2 regions of the Enterobacter sp. R4-368 genome follow, and region 1 is predicted to be linked to the other one. Evidence: predicted binding sites of a transcription regulator. Region 1 holds the regulator's gene; the other holds the start of a gene.
The links. The regulator CRP, encoded in region 1, controls carbon source genes, mostly activating them, when cyclic AMP is high. The targets are predictions, from matches to a motif close to ATGTGANNNNNNTCACAT.
Positions count from the first base shown of each region.

Region 2: the regulator CRP is predicted to act here: its motif matches at 1,881-1,898, upstream of bhsA (multiple stress resistance protein BhsA).

Region 1 covers NC_021500.1:2,592,939-2,596,513, reverse strand. The annotation lists gene H650_RS12305 (YccS/YhfK family putative transporter) at 1-985, opposite strand, end outside; gene crp (cAMP-activated global transcriptional regulator CRP) at 1,032-1,664, opposite strand; gene H650_RS12295 (OsmC family protein) at 1,969-2,373, shown strand; gene H650_RS12290 (phosphoribulokinase) at 2,416-3,285, opposite strand; gene H650_RS12285 (YheU family protein) at 3,340-3,558, opposite strand; gene H650_RS12280 (hydrolase) at 3,555-3,575, opposite strand, start outside.
Region 2 covers NC_021500.1:4,086,939-4,090,513, forward strand. The annotation lists gene H650_RS19015 (hypothetical protein) at 266-1,069, shown strand; gene H650_RS19020 (YdgH/BhsA/McbA family protein) at 1,255-1,464, opposite strand; gene bhsA (multiple stress resistance protein BhsA) at 1,551-1,808, opposite strand; gene H650_RS19030 (TetR/AcrR family transcriptional regulator) at 2,058-2,711, shown strand; gene zinT (metal-binding protein ZinT) at 2,783-3,427, opposite strand.

The sequences.
Region 1 (3,575 bases):
GCAAGACGCGCGCGATACGGCTAAAATGCCAGGCGCAGAACTGCCCGACCGGGTTATCCGGGTGCTGGCGGGCGATTTTTTCCAGCGCGCCAATCTGCTTATCCATGTTGAAGCGCGTGGGATAGCGGTGATAGAGAATGTCGTCTGCCAGCACGCGCAGGCGAGCGGCGACGGTTTGCGCGTTCCAGCGGATCACCTGTTCGGCGTGGGTTTGTTCCACCAGTTTTTGCACTTCTTCCGGCTGGTGCAAACTCACCGAAATGTGCTCTTGCAAATCAATCCCTACCTGGAAAACCCGCAGTAGCCTTTTGTAATCGTTGTGTTTATTGGCAGCCAGCATATGCAGTTGTTGATAGCACTGGCTTATCATATCCACCGCTTTTTGCTGGCGGGCGAGCAACGGCGGCAGCGCTTTTTCTGGGTCGGCGTGTTGCGTCAGCAGGCTGTATTTCGCCTCGCAGTAGTCTGCCAGTTGCCGGTAGAGCAGGCTGAGCGATTCGCGCAGCGGTTGCTCGCGCCACATCCAGAACCAGAACCAGTTGAACAATCCGTACCACAGCGTGCCCAGCGCATAGATAAGTATCGGCTCCCATACCGGCATGTTACCGGCGAGGCTGAGCGTAAAGATGGCGGCAATGAGCGAAGCCGGGAGCAGGCGACCGTGCAGTGCACTGATTTCGGCGGTTACGCCTAAAACCAGCGTCAGCCCGGTGAGGATCAGCGGCAATGGAAGATCTCTCGCCAGCAATAGCTGCACCGCCAGGCTGCTGCCTGCAAACAGCGTTCCGCCAATGATCAGGCGTTTGAAAAAACGTTTATGTGGCGTATCAAGCCCGGCAATGTTGCAGCAGGCGGGAACGAGGGAAAACAGCAGACCTTGTTGCAGATGACCAGTAACCAGACCAATGGCCACAGGTAAACATAACACCAGCGTTTGTCGCAGTGCGTAGTTGATTTCGGGGTGATAAATCAGCCTGCGCCACATGAGGGAAGAAAAACGACGCAGCGCGTAAGCTGCGCCGTTTTACAGATTAACGCGTTCCGTATACGACGATGGTTTTACCGTGGGCGGAGATCAGGTTCTGATCTTCGAGCATTTTGAGAATGCGGCCCACAGTTTCACGGGAGCAACCGACGATCTGACCAATTTCCTGGCGAGTAATTTTAATTTGCATGCCGTCCGGATGGGTCATTGCATCTGGCTGTTTCGCCAGGTTTAACAGCGTTTGCGCGATACGGCCGGTTACATCCAGGAAGGCGAGGTTACCCACTTTTTCTGAAGTGACCTGCAGGCGACGCGCCATTTGCGAGGAAAGACGCATCAGGATATCCGGGTTAACCTGGATTAACTGACGGAATTTTTTGTACGAGATTTCAGCCACTTCACAAGCAGTTTTAGCGCGTACCCATGCACTGCGCTCCTGACCCTCTTCGAACAGGCCCAGTTCACCGATAAAATCTCCCTGGTTCAGGTAGGAGAGGATCATCTCTTTACCCTCTTCGTCCTTGATCAGCACTGCCACTGAGCCTTTAACGATGTAGTACAGCGTTTCCGCTTTTTCACCCTGGTGAATCAGCGTGCTCTTCGACGGGTACTTATGAATGTGGCAATGAGACAAGAACCATTCAAGCGTCGGGTCTGTTTGTGGTTTGCCAAGCACCATGCGCGATTATCCTCTGTTATAAGCTGTCTCAGACACAGGATGAGCCCCTACGTCTGGGGTTGCAATCTAAGCTTCCCGCATCCAGGGAAGTGGACCGTCAGCGTCATCTGCGGTCTCTAAAGTATGATGTCATGCATACATGCGTAACATCCATTTATCTCTGTAGCATCCAGAGTGTTTTAGCATAGCTTTTACCGCCTGTCTCCTGGTGTCTCGCTTCAGCATGACGCAGGTCGCCTTCCGTTGCGAGTTTTGTTATGTACGCGTAATCTGTAAAGAAAATTGCCACTCCGGAGTGAAGAAAATGCAGGCACGTGTGAAATGGGTTGAAGGGTTAACGTTCATCGGTGAGTCCGCATCGGGCCACCAAATCCTGATGGACGGCAACTCCGGCGACAAAGCGCCAAGCCCGATGGAAATGGTGCTGATGGCGGCGGGCGGATGCAGCGCCATTGATGTGGTTTCTATTTTACAAAAAGGGCGTCATGACGTGACTGACTGCGAAGTGAAGCTGACCTCAGAGCGCCGTGAAGAAGCGCCGCGCCTGTTTACCCACATCAATTTGCACTTTATCGTCACCGGTAAAGATCTGAAGGATGCTGCGGTTTCCCGCGCGGTGGATTTATCCGCGGAGAAGTATTGCTCCGTGGCCTTGATGCTCGAAAAAGCGGTGAACATCACCCACTCTTACGAAGTTATCGAAGCCTGATGCGAAAAGCCCGGTAAGCAGCACATCACCGGGCTTTCTGCATTATTTGATCTTTTTACCTTCCATCAGCCGTTGTACCAGCGGCGTCATAATCAACTCCATCGCCAGCCCCATTTTTCCGCCAGGCACCACCAGCGTATCCATATGCGAGATAAACGAGCCTTGCAGCATTGCCAGCAACCACGGGTAATCAATCCCTTCCAGATTGCGGAAATGGATCACCACAAAACTCTCGTCCAGTGAGGGAATGCCTTTCGCGGCAAACGGATTGGACGTATCCACCGTTGGCACGCGCTGGAAGTTAATGTGCGTACGGGAAAACTGCGGCGTAATAAAATTGATGTAATCTTCCATCGAACGCACGACAGAATCCATTACCGCTTCCCGCGAATGCCCGCGCTCGCTGGTATCGCGGACAAGTTTTTGAATCCATTCTAGGTTGACGATCGGCACCACGCCCACCAGCAAATCCACATGACGCGCGACATCGTTTTGCGGCGTCACCACGCCGCCGTGCAGACCTTCATAAAACAGCACATCGGTCGGTTCCGGCAGCGGTTGCCACGGCGTAAACGTGCCCGGTACCTGGTTCCAGGGAACGGCTTCATCGTAGGTATGCAGGTATTTGCGCGCCTGGCCTTTGCCGGTTTGGCCATATTCGATAAACGTCTGTTCCAGCAGGCCAAAATCATTGGCTTCCGGGCCAAAATAGCTGATATGCCGCCCAAGATCGCGGGCCTTACGGATAGCCATATCCATTTCCGGGCGGGTATAGCGATGGAAGCTGTCCCCTTCCACTTCTGCCGCGTGCATATTGAGCTGGGCGAAGATCTTACGAAAGGCGAGGCTGGTGGTGGTGGTTCCCGCGCCGCTGGAGCCTGTAACGGCGATAACCGGATGTTTGGCGGACATAGCAACTCCCTGAATAAACGATTATTTCAGTATAGCCAGCCGCCATGTACCTGTTCAGTCGTGGAACTGCCCGCGCGGCATGATATTGACCGTCTCGTGCAGTTCCGACCACACCAGTACGGCTTCGCCGCGTTGCAGCTGCCGTTTAACGTCGGCGACCTTTTGCTCAAGTGAACGCTCATGTTCACCATAATCAGTGCCTTCGCGCAAGACAAAGCTCTCAATCAGATTGTCCAGCGTCTGCGCATCAATCTCTTGCCAGGGAATAATCATCGTCTTTCCAGGTAAGC
Region 2 (3,575 bases), 1.5 Mb from region 1:
TTTCCCCTTCAAAATTAACGAGTTACGATTCATTGATTTTGCTTTGTCCGACCCGGCATTTTTCCGTGTTGAGCATGCAAGACGTAACGCGACATCGCGTCATTTCATCCCCTCGCTTCATTGTCGATAATTCATTTATGGCAATAACAACAGGCTGGATTAAATAATCCGGCGCTGCATATCTCGTGAAGCTGATAGAACGTAAATCGGAAATATCTCATCCTCTCCCGTTAAAGATATATTTTGTATTTAGCAGGACCTACACATGGTGCGCGCAAATAAAATTTGTGGCGTGTATATTAATGGCAAGTTCATAACATCATGTACACATGTTGAATTTATCGCCATTTTATTGATAGGGATGATCGTGATGAGAAAACTTATAGCTCTATTGTCTATTTCGATTTTAAGTGGATGCGCTCAACAACCACTCGTAACGGTAAATGCGTTATCTTCAGGCCAGAGTGTAGGGAAGCGCTTCATCATCCTGCCAGCCAGTCAGGCGCTCTATGACGCTAACCAAATTGAATACAATCAAATTGCCGCAGTAGTTTCTGCATCGCTGACACGTCAGGGATATATACAAGTTAACGAGCCGGAAAAAGCCGATCAGGGAATATTATTAGGATTTGCAAGAAGTGGGGAGGTGACCAGCACAAGGAATGTCACTGTGCCGATCTATGGTCAGACCGGTATTAGTTCAGCGACGACATACGGAAATGCCAATACCACATATAACTATCTCGGTGGCGGTAACTTAACGTCGAACACTACAGGCAGCGCAACGACGGTCTACACACCGACCTATGGAATTACCGGGGCATATGACACAACTGTCACCAATACATCGTATGGAACAGCGGTAGCACTCAATGCATACGACGCTAAGGTATATCTGAAAAGTAACCGCGTAAATCTGCTGTGGAAGTCAAGTGCGGCCCTCGTATCTTCCAGGGCTGACAGTATTGCCGATTACAGAGGTCTGGCGTTAATTGCGGCTAATTATGCCAATATGAATACTAACGGTGATACCCATTTGAGAACCGATCCACGTAATCCCACTCAGTAATTTAAACGGGGTGTGATAAATACGATGGAAATTAACACCCCATACCAATTAAAAAAGACAGTGCTATTGAAATGAGTCGACCTCTCAACATTCCCTCCCTGATATTCACGCTACGGAAAATACCGTTTTACCCATAAAAAAAGCGCCCGCAGGCGCTTAGAGTGTGTTGTTCGACAACGGCAGACTTATTTGGTCAGTTCAGCCGTCATATGAACATTATTATTAGTGTTGGCTTCAATGATTTTATATGAAGCGCCTGCCTGCTGTGCTTTGGCAGCAATTAAGGATTCCGCTTCGTCAAGCGTGGACGCCGTGGCGGTTACGCTCTGAGCGAAAGCGCCAAATGAGAGGACGGAAAGCACAGTAGCGACAGCAAGTGAATTGATGGTTTTCATAATGTTATTCCTTAAATTTTTATTTGTGCTGGGCGATAACGCCCGATTCAACATCTGTAGTGAATGCTGGTTTTATACGGCAGCGTTTATTTGTAAATCACCGCGGTGCCGTGCAGGGTGTTCGGGCCGGTCACGGAAGTAATACGGAACGATTTCGCGCCCATTTCATCGGCTTTCTGCGCCAGTTCGCTTTGCAAAGAGGAGAGATTGGTGCCGGCATTGGCAGAAATCACGCCCACTTTTTGTTGGTCAGCCGGAGTGGACTGCACTTCGACGGCGGCTACGCTTGCGAAAGAGAGGGAACTAAGTACAGCGACAGCGATCAGGGATTTGATGGTTTTCATAATTTTGCCTTCTGAATCTGGATTTGTGTGAGGTCGTAAGTATTAACTTAACGATCGATAGGTAAATCATAAATGTGATCTGCATCACTCGTCAATACTATTTTTATAATGATCGTTTAAATAATTTAAAACAACTTATTATTCAAATGGATATGTCGTGTATTTTTTCGAAAAATTTCCGCTGGTCAGCCGCTTTGTAATGTTTTTATAATGATTATTAACTAAATTGATGTGAACGAGGGAGGAACAATGGCAACCGACGTCACATGCTGTACGAGAAAAGGTCGCGGACGGCCAAAAATTTTCGATCGGGACGCAATGCTGGATAAAGCGATGATGCTGTTCTGGCAGCAGGGTTATGAAGCCACATCGCTGGCAGACCTGGTTGAAGCCACTGGCGCAAAAGCACCGACGCTGTATGCGGAATTTAACAATAAAGAGGGATTGTTCAGAGCCGCGCTTGATCGCTATATGGCTCGCTTTTCCGCTAAACACCGGGCAGCGCTTTTCTGCGAAGAGAAAACGGTTGAGCAGGCGTTGTGCGATTATCTGCACGCGCTAGCCAATTGTTTTGCCGGTAGTGATACTCCGGCAGGCTGCTTTTTAATCAACACTTCTGTCACGGTTTCCGCTTCATCGGAACCGATAGCGGACTCTATCCGGGAACGGCAAACGGCTCAGGAGCAAACGCTGCTGGCTTTTTTGCTGCAACGCCAGTTGCGTGGTGAGATCCCGTCGCCAACAGATGTGCAAACCACCGCGCTTTTTTTAAGCTGTATTATTCATGGCATGTCGGTCAGCGCGCGCGAAGGTGTCAGTCTGGATAAACTGCAGCAGATTATCGACACGACGCTGCGGTTGTGGCCGGTATTAATCAAGCTGAACGAACGGAGCGCCGATTAAGAGAATGGTGGACAATGCGTTTGAGGATGACCTTCCGCGGGCAAGAGGATTTTTCGCCCGCGGTGAAACCATCAGTGATGGAGCATTTCGTCAACAATCTGCGCTTTAGTCATATTGTACGGATAATATGTCGGCCAGTTATCCATCTCTTTTAACAGCGCGTCTTGCGATTCGTTGCCCATAAAAATATGGAAATGTTGCGACTGGCGCGGGCCGATAATATGGTCGCTGAACTGCACATATTTTGGCGCTTTTGATTGCGCGTCTTTACATTCAAAGAGATAACGCACGCCTTTTTTCCCGGAGGAGTAAGTCAGGATTTTATAGCCCGCGTAATCATAACGGCAGGAATTGACCGTTTTGCCAACGTGAAATTCCATTACGTTGTTTTCTATGCCAATCATTTCTACATCGGTGGCGTAACCTTTTTGGTAATAGGCGCGATACTCTTCAACGCTTTTACCACCTTGTTTTGCTTTTTTCTCCAGCACCGGATCAAGATCGCCGCTGAGCAGATACGGGTTCATGGATTGCCAGATCCCGTCCCAATCGGACAATGCCCGGTCTTTTACGTCCTTATCATCAAAAATGCCTTCGCTGGCTTTACGCTCCACTTCTGTAAGCGGTTTGCCGTGGTGGTGGTCATGCGCCAACGTCGGTGCGCTCATTAGCAGCACTCCCATGCCAAGTACAAAGGCTGATTTCTTCATGATCATATTGCGCTCCCTGGTTATCATTTGTTACGAAGTGAAATGTTATAATATAACAAAATCAAATGCCACATCGCTTTCAATTCACCAGCCAAATGAGTGGGGCGCCGTACAACATAGCCAGCGCTATAAAACATAGCAATATCTATATGTT